DNA from 2 places in the Ruegeria sp. HKCCA5929 genome. Region 1 is predicted to be linked to the other one. Evidence: riboswitches for the same ligand, from Rfam matches in the RefSeq annotation. Region 1 holds a riboswitch; the other holds the start of a gene.
What was found. A riboswitch is a leader RNA that binds a small molecule or an ion and turns the genes downstream of it on or off. The one in region 1 is predicted to bind cobalamin.

Region 1 (5,380 bases):
CCCAGAACTCAGACCCGTCAAAGACGCGAGCATAGTTTTCGAGGCTGAATTCAAAGTTGGTCAGAACGTTCGGCCCACTTCCAGTTACACGCGGTTCTGACGCTTCGATTACGTCTTCAAAGGCATCGGGGTCGCCGTCCACGTCAACGGGAATGCGGATACGCTCACGCTGGCCCCCTTCCAGAGTGCCGAAGTCGCAAAACAGGTCTTGCCCGTCCAAAACGCAGGGGGCGGCAACGCCCCCCGCAACGACACCGTCGGGCAGAACGTCGCTAAGGGTGACGCCGTCGATTGCGATCTCCTGACTGGAGTTGCGCAGACGGTATTCAATCCGCAGATCGTCGCCCGATCCGCGCAGGCTTTCACGCACAACCGGTGCAGGCGGGCGTAGATCGGACAGGGTAAACGGCTTGAAGCTGATCCAGAAGATTGCCAGCAAAGGCAAGATCACCACAAGCGATACACTGATCACGGTCGGAGCCAGCAGCGTCCAGGCCAGACGCGCCTCGCGTTTGGCTAACGCCCCGGTTCCGGTCGGTGGGGTGGCCGAAGTCATGGGGTACCTCGAAGGGTTAGGTGCAGCGGCGCGCACGCCGCTGCAGATGCCACTTGATTACTGAACCTTCGCCAGTTCTTCGTTCATGGCTGCAACCGCTGCGGCTGCGTCGATCTCGTCATCAATGTACTGACGTACAACACGATTGATGGCCTGAGAGTTGATCATTTTCGACGCCAGCGCCAATTGACCTTCGGCTACGCCCCAGCGCTGCGCCACGTCCAGACCACCAACAATCTCGTCGATCATGGCCTGTTCATACAGCTCGCCCAGAGGGGCCTTGCGATCGACCCCGACGGGCAGTTCCGCCCAGGCTTCAGAGAACGCGGTCGGATTGTCTGCATTACCACGGCGCACGGGGAACTTACCCTCAGGCGCAATAGCCAGCGTCTGGGTATAGCCGTCATCCATGGCAAACTTTACGAATTCCATCGCCGCGTCGGTGTCCGCATCGTTGGTGATACCGAAATACCGCACATCACCCCAGGCGGCGCCATCGGGGTTCGACGGGCCGGACAGTTTGGTAACGATACCAGTCTTGCTGGCCAGATCGCGCGATGTCGGGTCGTCGTTGATGGTCGGCGGGGCGCTGTCACGCAGACCAGCCAATTCGTCCAGAATGAAGGGCGACCAGATGATCATCGCGGCTTTACCGTCAAAATACAGCTCGCGCGATTGCTTCCAGAAAAGTTCACCCGGAGGTGAGGCTTTGGAAATGGCTTTGTAGAAATCCAGAACTTCGGTGGTCTTGGCCTCATCAAGCGGCTGGAACCCATCGGGGCCAACAGGGCTGACACCGTTTGCCAGGAAAACATGCTCCAGCACCTGGCTCATGAAGTTCTCATCAACTTTGGTGGCCGAAACAAAACCATACATTTCTGGCGGGTTATGCAACGCCTCAAGTGCGGCCTGAATATCTGCAAAACTGTCAGGCGCCTCCAAGCCGGCCTCTTCGAACAGGTCCTTGCGATAGACAACCATTTGCGTCCAGCCATCCACCGGAACCGAGGCGGTTTCACCATTGAACGCTGCCATGCCCAAGGCACCCGGAGCGAAAGTATCAGCGCCCAGTTCTTCGATCACTTCGGTCGCAGCTTCGGTGTCCAGAATGCCCGCTTCGGCCCACGGCAGGGCGTACTGCAACGGGTGGTAGACCACATCTGGCAAGTCACCTGCGGCAAAGGCTGCGGTTGCGCGGGTGCCCAAATCCGTTTCTGTGACAGGTATCACCTCAACGGTTGTACCGGTCTCAGCTTTGAACTGGTCAGCCATTTCCTGCTGTTTCGCCAGACGCTCCGGCTGTTCCTCGGTCGTCCAGAAACGGATCGTGTCCGCCTGTACCGACATGGCCATCAGCGCCAGTGCCAACGAAGAGCCGAGCATCAGCTTGGCTGCTTTTGGTGTAAGTTTCATGGTCGGTTTCCTCCCCGATTGTCTTCCATGGATTGTTTGATTTTTTTCGCCAACTCGTTCGACGTCAGCAGTGGCGGCCCGTCAGAGTCGCGTTCGATCAGCACCGCCTGGCTGAGCTCGCGCAAAGTTGCGGGCTCTTCCCCTCGGGTCTGAAGTATCAACATCGTAGCAAGGCGTTCACCCGCCCGTTTGGAGTCGACGCTGAACGTCGTCAGCCCGGGGCTGGCGTATTGGCATTCCGGGACCCCGTCATATCCAAGAACCGAGACATCGCGTCCGATCTCAAGGCCAAATTCTGCACAGACAGAGTAGCTTCCCAATGCGGCCTGATCCGTCGCAAATACAATCGCGGTCGGCGGGACAGGAAGACGCAATAAAGCGCGCGCTTCAGCGGCCCCTTCTTCGCGGGTGCGCGCGCCTTCTCGGATCAATTCGGGATCGACTGGCAATCCTGCAGCCCTAAGCCCATCGACATAACCATCGCGACGCAGGTGGCTGTAGTTGAACTTTGGATCACTGCCGACAAACCCGATACGGCTGTGACCAAAACGGACCAGACGTTCGACCGCGCCGCTCATGGCTTTTTCACCGGAAATATCAAACCACGATGTGTCGTCCTGATAGCCGGTTCGACCATATCCTGTCCGACCATAAAGGATGAAAGGCACCTGCAGGTCGCTGAGGTACCCAACTCGCGCGTCATCTACTTCGGTGCGTGGCAGGATAAATCCATCGGCCTTTCGTTCTTCGACCAAACGGCCCAAAACATTTAACATGTCCTGCTTCGACTTCGCGGTCGAAATTGTCATCGTCCAGTCAGACGCACTTGCAGCTTCACAAGCCCCTGCCAGAAAGTCCTGAAAAAACGGATTGTGCCGGTCCGGTTCTTCACTGTTGATGACCATGGCAATGGCACGCACGCGCCCCGTTCGAATAGCCTGAGCATGGCTGAGCGGGCGATACCCCATCTTGCGCGCCGTCACCTCAACACGCTTTCGCGTTGATTCTGAGATGTCGGAATACCCGTTCAATGCACGCGACACGGTGCTTTTCGAAAGACCAAGGTGATGTGCCAATTCGTCAAGCTTCACCCGCCCACCGGACGCGGCGCGCTGGGACCGGATTTGTCGCTGTTGCAATTCGGGATTCGCCATCATTCTTTCATTTAACTGTTCCGAAACCGGTTTCGGCAATCAAAAAATTAATTCCAGCACCCCGCGACGGACAATCACTCCCAATCAACGAACAGGTCACAACACCAACACTTAGACATCACCGCAGCCGATGAGATTAAAGCGGAACACCTCCGGAATTCGCAGATGACCCTTCCAATGCCGCAATCGGGAGTTGACCGTGCTCAAGTTTTTCTGTCATCAACGCGCCATGTTCGGTTCCGGGGAGTCACCCGGAGGCAATAGGGAATGCAGTGCGGCACGTTCTTGGCCAAATCTGCAACTGCCCCCGCAACTGTAAGCGGCGAGCGAGACTGATTACGCCACTGGGTTACACCCGGGAAGGCCAGTTGAGCGTTAAGACCCGCAAGTCAGGAGACCTGCCGAACATGCGCCCTCGGAAAGGGTGCTCATCATCGGCGACGGGGTGTGCGCCGGATCTGTTTGCCCGATGGGGCAAATAGTTTCGCATTCCCCAATGTCAAAAACCTATGCGTGCCGGGGAAGGCGCGACGTGAGAAGGACGTATTTGTGAAACACTTTTTGTTGGCCGCGGCCGCTAGTGCGGCGCTGCCCGCGCTGGCGCAGGCTCATTTCCTGCTGGAATACACCGAGGATACCATGATCGAGCGTCCCGGGGAGGTTCCTGTCAAGTTGGTCTTCTGGCATCCGTTTGAAGCCGGGCACGTGATGACCCTGGAAAAGCCAGAAGAATTCTATGTGATCCACAACGGCGAAAAGACCGATCTGTTGGGTACATTGGAAGAAACCACATTCGAAGGCCCCGAGAACAGCGCCAAAGCCTTTCTCGGTTCGGTCCCGGTGAAACGTTCCGGCGACTATGTGCTGGTGACGGTACCTGCGCCTTACTACGAAGAATCCGAGGATATCTATATCCAGCAGATCACTAAGGCTTACCTGAACCGCAATGAACTGCCCACCGACTGGGATCAACCGCAAGGTCTGGCGACCGAAATTCTGCCGTTGAACAAGCCCTATAACGTCATTGCAGGTTCCACCTTCACCGGCCGTGTACTGAGCGAAGGCGAACCGGTTGCCGGTGCTGAGATCGAAATCGAATACATGGCAGCCGAGCCCGATCTGGCGGGAAACGGTGCCAAAGACGCCACAGCATCCCCACTGCCGGGCGGCGCATTGGTCGCGATTTCAGATGAGAACGGCTATTTCACCTTTGGTGTACCGAAAGCGGGTTACTGGGGTTTTGCTGCTTTGGGTTCGGGCCCAAAAACCGAATATGAAGGCAAAGAACTGAGCCAGGATGCTGTGATCTGGATCCGCGCCTGGGATCTGGAGTAACCCCTATGCACATCGTGGACGGAGCCCTCTCGAACCCAGTTGTGATCGGCGGCGCAATCGCAGCGGCTGGCGGCATTGCCATAGGGCTGAAATCGCTGGACCTCGACCGCATTCCCACCGCGGGCGTCCTGTCGGCCAGCTTTTTTGTAGCCTCGCTGATCCATGTGCCGATCGGCCCGTCCTCTGTGCATTTGATACTGAACGGTCTGGCCGGGCTTTTGCTCGGCTGGGCCGCTTTTCCTGCGCTGTTTGTTGGCTTGCTGCTTCAAGCCGTGTTTTTTGGTTTTGGCGGTTTGACTGTGCTTGGGATTAACACGGTCAACATCGCACTTCCGGCAGTGCTGACATGGATGATCTTTGGCCGTCTGATCGCACGCGGCTCTCCTGTACAGGGCGCTATTTGGGGCGGGATCGGAGGCGCGTTTTCGATTGCAGCCACGACGGCCCTTGTCGCTGTCTCTCTGGCTCTGTCTGGTGACGCGTTTCTACCAGCCGCGAAACTGGTCTTTTTTGCACATATTCCCGTCATGGCAATCGAAGCGGTACTTACCGGTTTCGCTATTCTATTGACCCGCAAGGTCAAGCCTGAACTCTTTTTTAGGGGGGCCCCCGTATGAGGCATCTGATTTTTGCAGTTGCGATATGGCTTACCCCGCTTCCTGCGCTGGCCCATAAAGTTATCGCAGGGGTCTTTCCTGCAGGCGACGCGATTGAAGGGGAATTGGGCTTTTCCAACGGCGACATGGCTGAAAACCAAGAAGTTGTTGTTTACGGCCCCGATGGCGCTGAACTGGGGCGAACAGTCACAGATACCGATGGTTTCTTCCTCTACACCCCCACCGAACTTGTCGCGCACACTTTCAAAGCAGATCTGGGCGCCGGTCATCTTGCCGAGGTCACCATGCCCGCCGAGGAAGTGGCT
Region 2 (5,380 bases), 190 kb from region 1:
AGCGGAACTGGCCTTCCTATCCTGTATCAGGCCGTTGGGCTGGCAGCGGGCACCGGGCGGTCATCGTTTCGTTCGGCCAAAGACATTTTGACGGAAGCCCGCGATGCTTCGGACCCCATCGCAGTCAAAACTGCGCAGATGTTCACAACGCATCTGGGCGCGCTTATGGGTGATATGGCTGTCACGCTTATGCCTGCTGGTGGAGTGTTTCTTGTCGGCGGGGTCGCCGAGAAAAACCGCTGGCTGTTTGATCAGGACTTCAAGGACGCATTCAATGGCGGCGGGCGGTTCAGCGAGCTTCGTAAATCCTTGAACCTTTACGTCTCAGAACAGGCCGAGTTCGGCATCATCGGGGCGAACAATTTTTGCAAAAACGCACTAAAGCGATGAACGACTTTTGCGCTTGAGGCTCTGGGAGAGGACGTTGGAATGATCCTGTGCTGTGGGGAAGCCCTGATTGACATGATTGCCGAGCCGACAGTGTCCGGCGCGCACGGCTTTGTGCCCCATACGGGTGGCGCGATCCTGAATACCGCTGTTGCCATGGGGCGCTTGGGTGAGTCCGTGGGGATGTTGACCGGTGTTTCTACGGATATGTTTGGTCAGCAACTGATCAACGCGTTAAAGGCCAGCCACGTTGACGTTTCGCATGTAATTGTCTCGGATCGTCCCACTACACTTGCGTTTGTACAACTTGAAGATGGGCACGCAACCTACAGTTTCGTTGATGAAAACACGGCTGGCCGTATGTTGGCACCCGAAGATATGCCAGACCAACTCCCTGCCATCTCGGCATTGTATCTTGGGGGTATAAGCTTGGCGTGTGAGCCATGTGCAGATGCTTATGCATCTTTGCTGGCTCAACACGGAAACGACCGCCCTGTCATGTTGGATCCCAACATTCGTCCGAGTTTTATTCAGGATCAAACCCGATTTCGAACGCGTTTGAACCGCATGATCGCGCAATCCGATATCGTCAAAGTGTCGGACGAGGATCTGGACTGGATCATTCCCGGTGCGGAACCCGAAGCAGCCAAAGCAGCCTTGTTGTTGCAAGCCGGTCCATCAGCCCTGATTGTGACCCGGGGCGGCGACGGCGCGAACGGGTATCTGGCGGATGGATCGCAAGTGACGGTGCCGGTAAAACCGGTGCAGGTCGTGGACACGATCGGTGCGGGGGACACGTTCAATGCAGGTGTGCTCACTGGTCTCAGCCGCGCCGGGCATCTGACAAAACCCGCTGTACGCAACTTAACTTCTAGCGCTTTGCACGCGGCCATGGAACTGGGCGCCGAAGTTGCCGCTGTAACCGTATCTCGCGCCGGGGCGGAACCCCCCTGGGCTCATGAGCTATAATTCTTGGAAAAACCAATGAAACGATCTGACATAAATCGCATCAAATCCGAAGCGCAGGCGTTCATCCAGTCCTTTGGCGCTGTACTGCCGCCTTTTGCAGATTGGTCGCCCGAACAGATGCGCAGCCCAGTGGCGCACACGGTCCGCAGCCGCGGGTTGGGGTGGGACATCACCGACTACGCTCAGGGCCGGTTCGATGAACTGGGCCTGTTTCTTTTCACGCTGCGCAACGGCGAAGTGAATGATTTGCAGTCTGGGCGCGGGATGCTTTACGCAGAAAAATTGCTGATTTCGAAAGACAAACAACTGTCTCCGATGCATCGCCACATCATCAAGGCAGAGGACATCATCAACCGTGGCGGCGGCGATCTGGTGATGGAGATCTATGCATCGGACCCAGAAGGTGGCATCGACCGGCATACGCCTGTCACAGTGCCCAGCGATGCCTGCCCTGTTACGTTGCAACCAGGTGAGCATCTACGCCTGAAACCAGGGCAAAGCGTAACCCTGATGCCCGGAGTTTGGCACGCGTTCTGGGCCGAGCACGGTGATTGCCTTATCGGCGAGGTTTCGACTGTGAATGATGATCGAACGGATAATGTGTTCGAAGATCCGATCCCTCGATTTTCAAAGATCGAGGAAGATGCCGCGCCAGATTTCCTATTGGTTTCCGACTACTGAGGTAGACCGGGTTGACAATAACAGACAGACAACTGGGCTGAGCCCAAGTGATTTCGTCAAACGCCACTCATTCTCTTGCTTGACAAGCCCAGCACCACGAGACTAGCTGAGCGGGATGGTTCCGTAAGGGATGAAAATGGGAATACGGTGCGGCACAGTTTTTTGCCAAGTCCGTGACTGCCCCCGCAACTGTAAGCGGAGAGCGACGCCATTACGCCACTGACACCGAAAGGGTTGGGAAGGTGGGCCGAGCCTTGACCCGCAAGTCAGGAGACCTGCCATCCGATGTTCAACCAACCCGGGGCGGGGCGTCCTGGAAGGAGGCTTTGATGGCACGTTTTTCGCGTGTTTACATTGGTAGCACCTTCTGTCCGCGCTTGGTTTCAAGCGGAGCGGACAGTGTTAAAGGTGACTGACAGAAGTAAGCTCTTCTTCAATACCTACTGCGCTGAGGCATCCTGCTTTGCCGTTAATTCAGAGACACGTAACGTTATAACATTGCATCTCAGTCCAACCCGCAGTAAGCGCTACAAGTAATGACGAAAACCGCTGATCATTTCATTCTTGTGTGCGCGACCTGCACAGGTGCCATGTCCACCGATCAAGTGACTGGCGCACTGGCGCAAACATTGCCCGAAGGATTTGCAATTCGAACAGTTGATTGCATGGCAGGTTGTTCCCGACCAACCACCATTGGCCTTCAGGCACCGGGCAAGGCGCAGTATCTGTTTGGAGACATCGACACGGAACTGGATCTGGACGCAGTGGCGGAATTCGCCGGACAATACCGCCTTAGTTCCGATGGCTGGACAAGTGCAACCGAACGCCCGCCCGCGTTATTCACCAAGACCTTGTCCCGAATACCGGCCCTTCCAACGGAGAGGGTGTCATGAGTTTTCTGTCGGTCGAGGGTCTCGAATATTACGCTTTGAACGGCGATGTCCTTTTGCAGGACGTGTCCTTCGGCTTGGAGGAGGGCTCGATTCTGGCAATTGCGGGACCGAATGGCGCGGGAAAAACAACACTGCTCAAGTTGCTTTGCGGAATAGAACGTATTGCTCTGGGTGATGTGCTTATAAGAGGCAAAAGCTTGCGCACCCTGTCCGCGCATGAGCGTGCCCGAACCATCGCGGTCGTAGGCCAGCAAGAAATGCCAGACGGCCGGTTGCGTTTGCGAGACTATGTTGCGCTTGGGCAAATCCCGATTCAGGCGGATAAATCGGCAACCGAGCATAAGGTAGATCTTGATCGAGTTCTGGAAACAACCGGATTGTCTCATCTTTCCCGCAAGCCGATGAGCCAGCTATCGGGTGGCGAGCGACAGCGCGCTCATATCGCGCGCGCTTTGGCACAAAACCCATCCTTGTTGTTTCTGGACGAGCCGACCAATCACCTGGATCCAGACGCCAAGGGGCACATGTTGTCCTTGGTGGCCGAGCTGGGCGTCACGGTGGTCATGATCGTCCACGATCTGGTCATGATCCCGGAATTCGCCACGCATGTGGCTTTGATGAAATCCACACGCCTGACGGGCTATGGCCCGGTCAGCGACGTGCTGACCTCAGAACGTGTCCGCGACACCTTTGGTGTGGATTATCTATGCTTTCAGCATGAAGGCCGCATGATCCCTGCGCTGGATATCCGAAAAAGAAAACTGTCATCATAACAGGAGCTTACAATGATGCAGAAACTTTGGCCTGTGGCTCTGTTCACTGGCCTGGCAAGCGGCGCGGTCGCAGAAGCCATCACAGTGGACAATTGCGGCGAACCGCTGGTTTTTGAAACCGCGCCCGAGCGGATCGTTGTCCACGACATGAACATGACCGACATGGCCTTCGCATTGGGTCTGCAAGACAAGATCGTGGGCCTGACCGGCATCACGGGCTGGTACAAGACAAGCCCTGATTTTGATGCACAGCGCGGTGATATACCAGAGCTTGCACCAAAATACCCTACTGTTGAGAACCTCATCGCAGTAGAACCCGACATGTTCTTTGCAGGGTGGTATTACGGTATGCAGCCGGGTGGCGAGGTTACTCCGGACACCCTTTCGCCCTTCGGCATCAAGACCATGGTTCTGACCGAAAGCTGCGTACATCTGAACAAAGATCGGCCAGAGGCCAGCATGGACCTGCTGTTTGGCGACGTTCTGCGTTTGGGTCAGGTCATGGGCGTCGAAGCCAAGGCGCAAGAGCTTGTCTCGGGCTGGAAAGACCAACTGGCCGCTATCGAAGCCAAAACAGCTGATCTGCCCAAACCACGTGTCTTCCTGCTGGACGGGCCGGCAGATGCGCCGTTTACCGCTGGTAAATTTGCGATACCGGACGCGATGATCGCCGCAGCAGGCGGAGAGAATGTGACCCATGACATGGACACCAGCTGGGGTCGTACGTCATGGGAAACTGTGGCTGCTGCAAACCCGGAATTCCTGGTTCTGCTGGACTATCAGACAGGAAACGGTGCAGAAGACACCTTCCAGTTCCTGAAAGATCATCCCGTCATGTCTCAAACCGATGCAGTCAAGAACGAGCGCTGGATCGGCCTGCGCTACGAAGAGCTGACACCCGGCCCGGCAAACATTGAGGCCATCGAAAAGATGGTCAAGGCAATGCACCCGGAGACCAACTGATATGGCCCATTTGGGCCGTTCGATCTTGCTGGGGGCGATCGTTCTGATCGCCCTTTTGCTGCTGTCCATCGTTTATGGAACAACAAATATTCCTGTGCGGGACGTGGTCGCCGCGATTGGTCTAGGAACAGGCCTGATCGATGGCGACATGTCCCCGCTTCACCGGATCGTTTTCGACTTGCGCCTTCCCCGCGCCTTGTTTGCCGCGGTCATCGGGGCAGGATTGGGGGTTGTTGGTGTGGTTTTGCAAACAACCACGCGCAACGATCTTGCCGATCCATTCTTGTTTGGCCTGTCCTCGGGCGCGGCTGCCGGGGCGGTGTTGGTGATCACTGTCACGGGTGATGTACTGGGCATTTGGACCCTGCCCTTGGCGGCATTTTGCGGAGGCTTGATTGCTTCGGGCATTGTTCTGGCACTGGTTCAGGGCCTGCGCACAAGTGCGCCGGAAAAACTGATTCTAGCCGGTTTGGCCGTGTCCTTTCTGTTCTCGGCCATCACAAACTATTTGATTTTTTCCGGCGACAATCGCGCGGCGCATTCGGTCATCTTCTGGATGCTTGGCGGGTTGGGCCTTGCACGGTGGGAGACATTCCCACTGGTTCTGACCGGACTGGCTCTGATCCTGAGTTATGCTCTTTACCGCAGTCGCTGGCTGGATGCCCTTTTAACCGGAGATTTCACGGCGTCCTCTCTTGGCATACCCGTTCAGGG

Region 2: another riboswitch for cobalamin. It lies ahead of GOV90_RS10655 (DUF1636 domain-containing protein); the one in region 1 lies ahead of GOV90_RS09865 (DUF4198 domain-containing protein).

What each region holds. Positions count from the first base shown of each region.
Region 1 is NZ_WQGE01000003.1:217,483-222,862, reverse strand. It holds gene GOV90_RS09880 (carbohydrate ABC transporter permease) at 1-556, opposite strand, end outside; gene GOV90_RS09875 (ABC transporter substrate-binding protein) at 614-1,969, opposite strand; gene GOV90_RS09870 (LacI family DNA-binding transcriptional regulator) at 1,966-3,123, opposite strand; cobalamin riboswitch at 3,341-3,544, shown strand; gene GOV90_RS09865 (DUF4198 domain-containing protein) at 3,673-4,458, shown strand; gene cbiM (cobalt transporter CbiM) at 4,464-5,075, shown strand; gene GOV90_RS09855 (cobalt ABC transporter permease) at 5,072-5,380, shown strand, end outside.
Region 2 is NZ_WQGE01000003.1:404,636-410,015, forward strand. It holds gene GOV90_RS21170 (ROK family protein) at 1-390, shown strand, start outside; gene GOV90_RS10645 (carbohydrate kinase) at 430-1,356, shown strand; gene GOV90_RS10650 (D-lyxose/D-mannose family sugar isomerase) at 1,372-2,037, shown strand; cobalamin riboswitch at 2,137-2,335, shown strand; gene GOV90_RS10655 (DUF1636 domain-containing protein) at 2,574-2,930, shown strand; gene GOV90_RS10660 (ABC transporter ATP-binding protein) at 2,927-3,703, shown strand; gene GOV90_RS10665 (ABC transporter substrate-binding protein) at 3,716-4,666, shown strand; gene GOV90_RS10670 (iron ABC transporter permease) at 4,668-5,380, shown strand, end outside.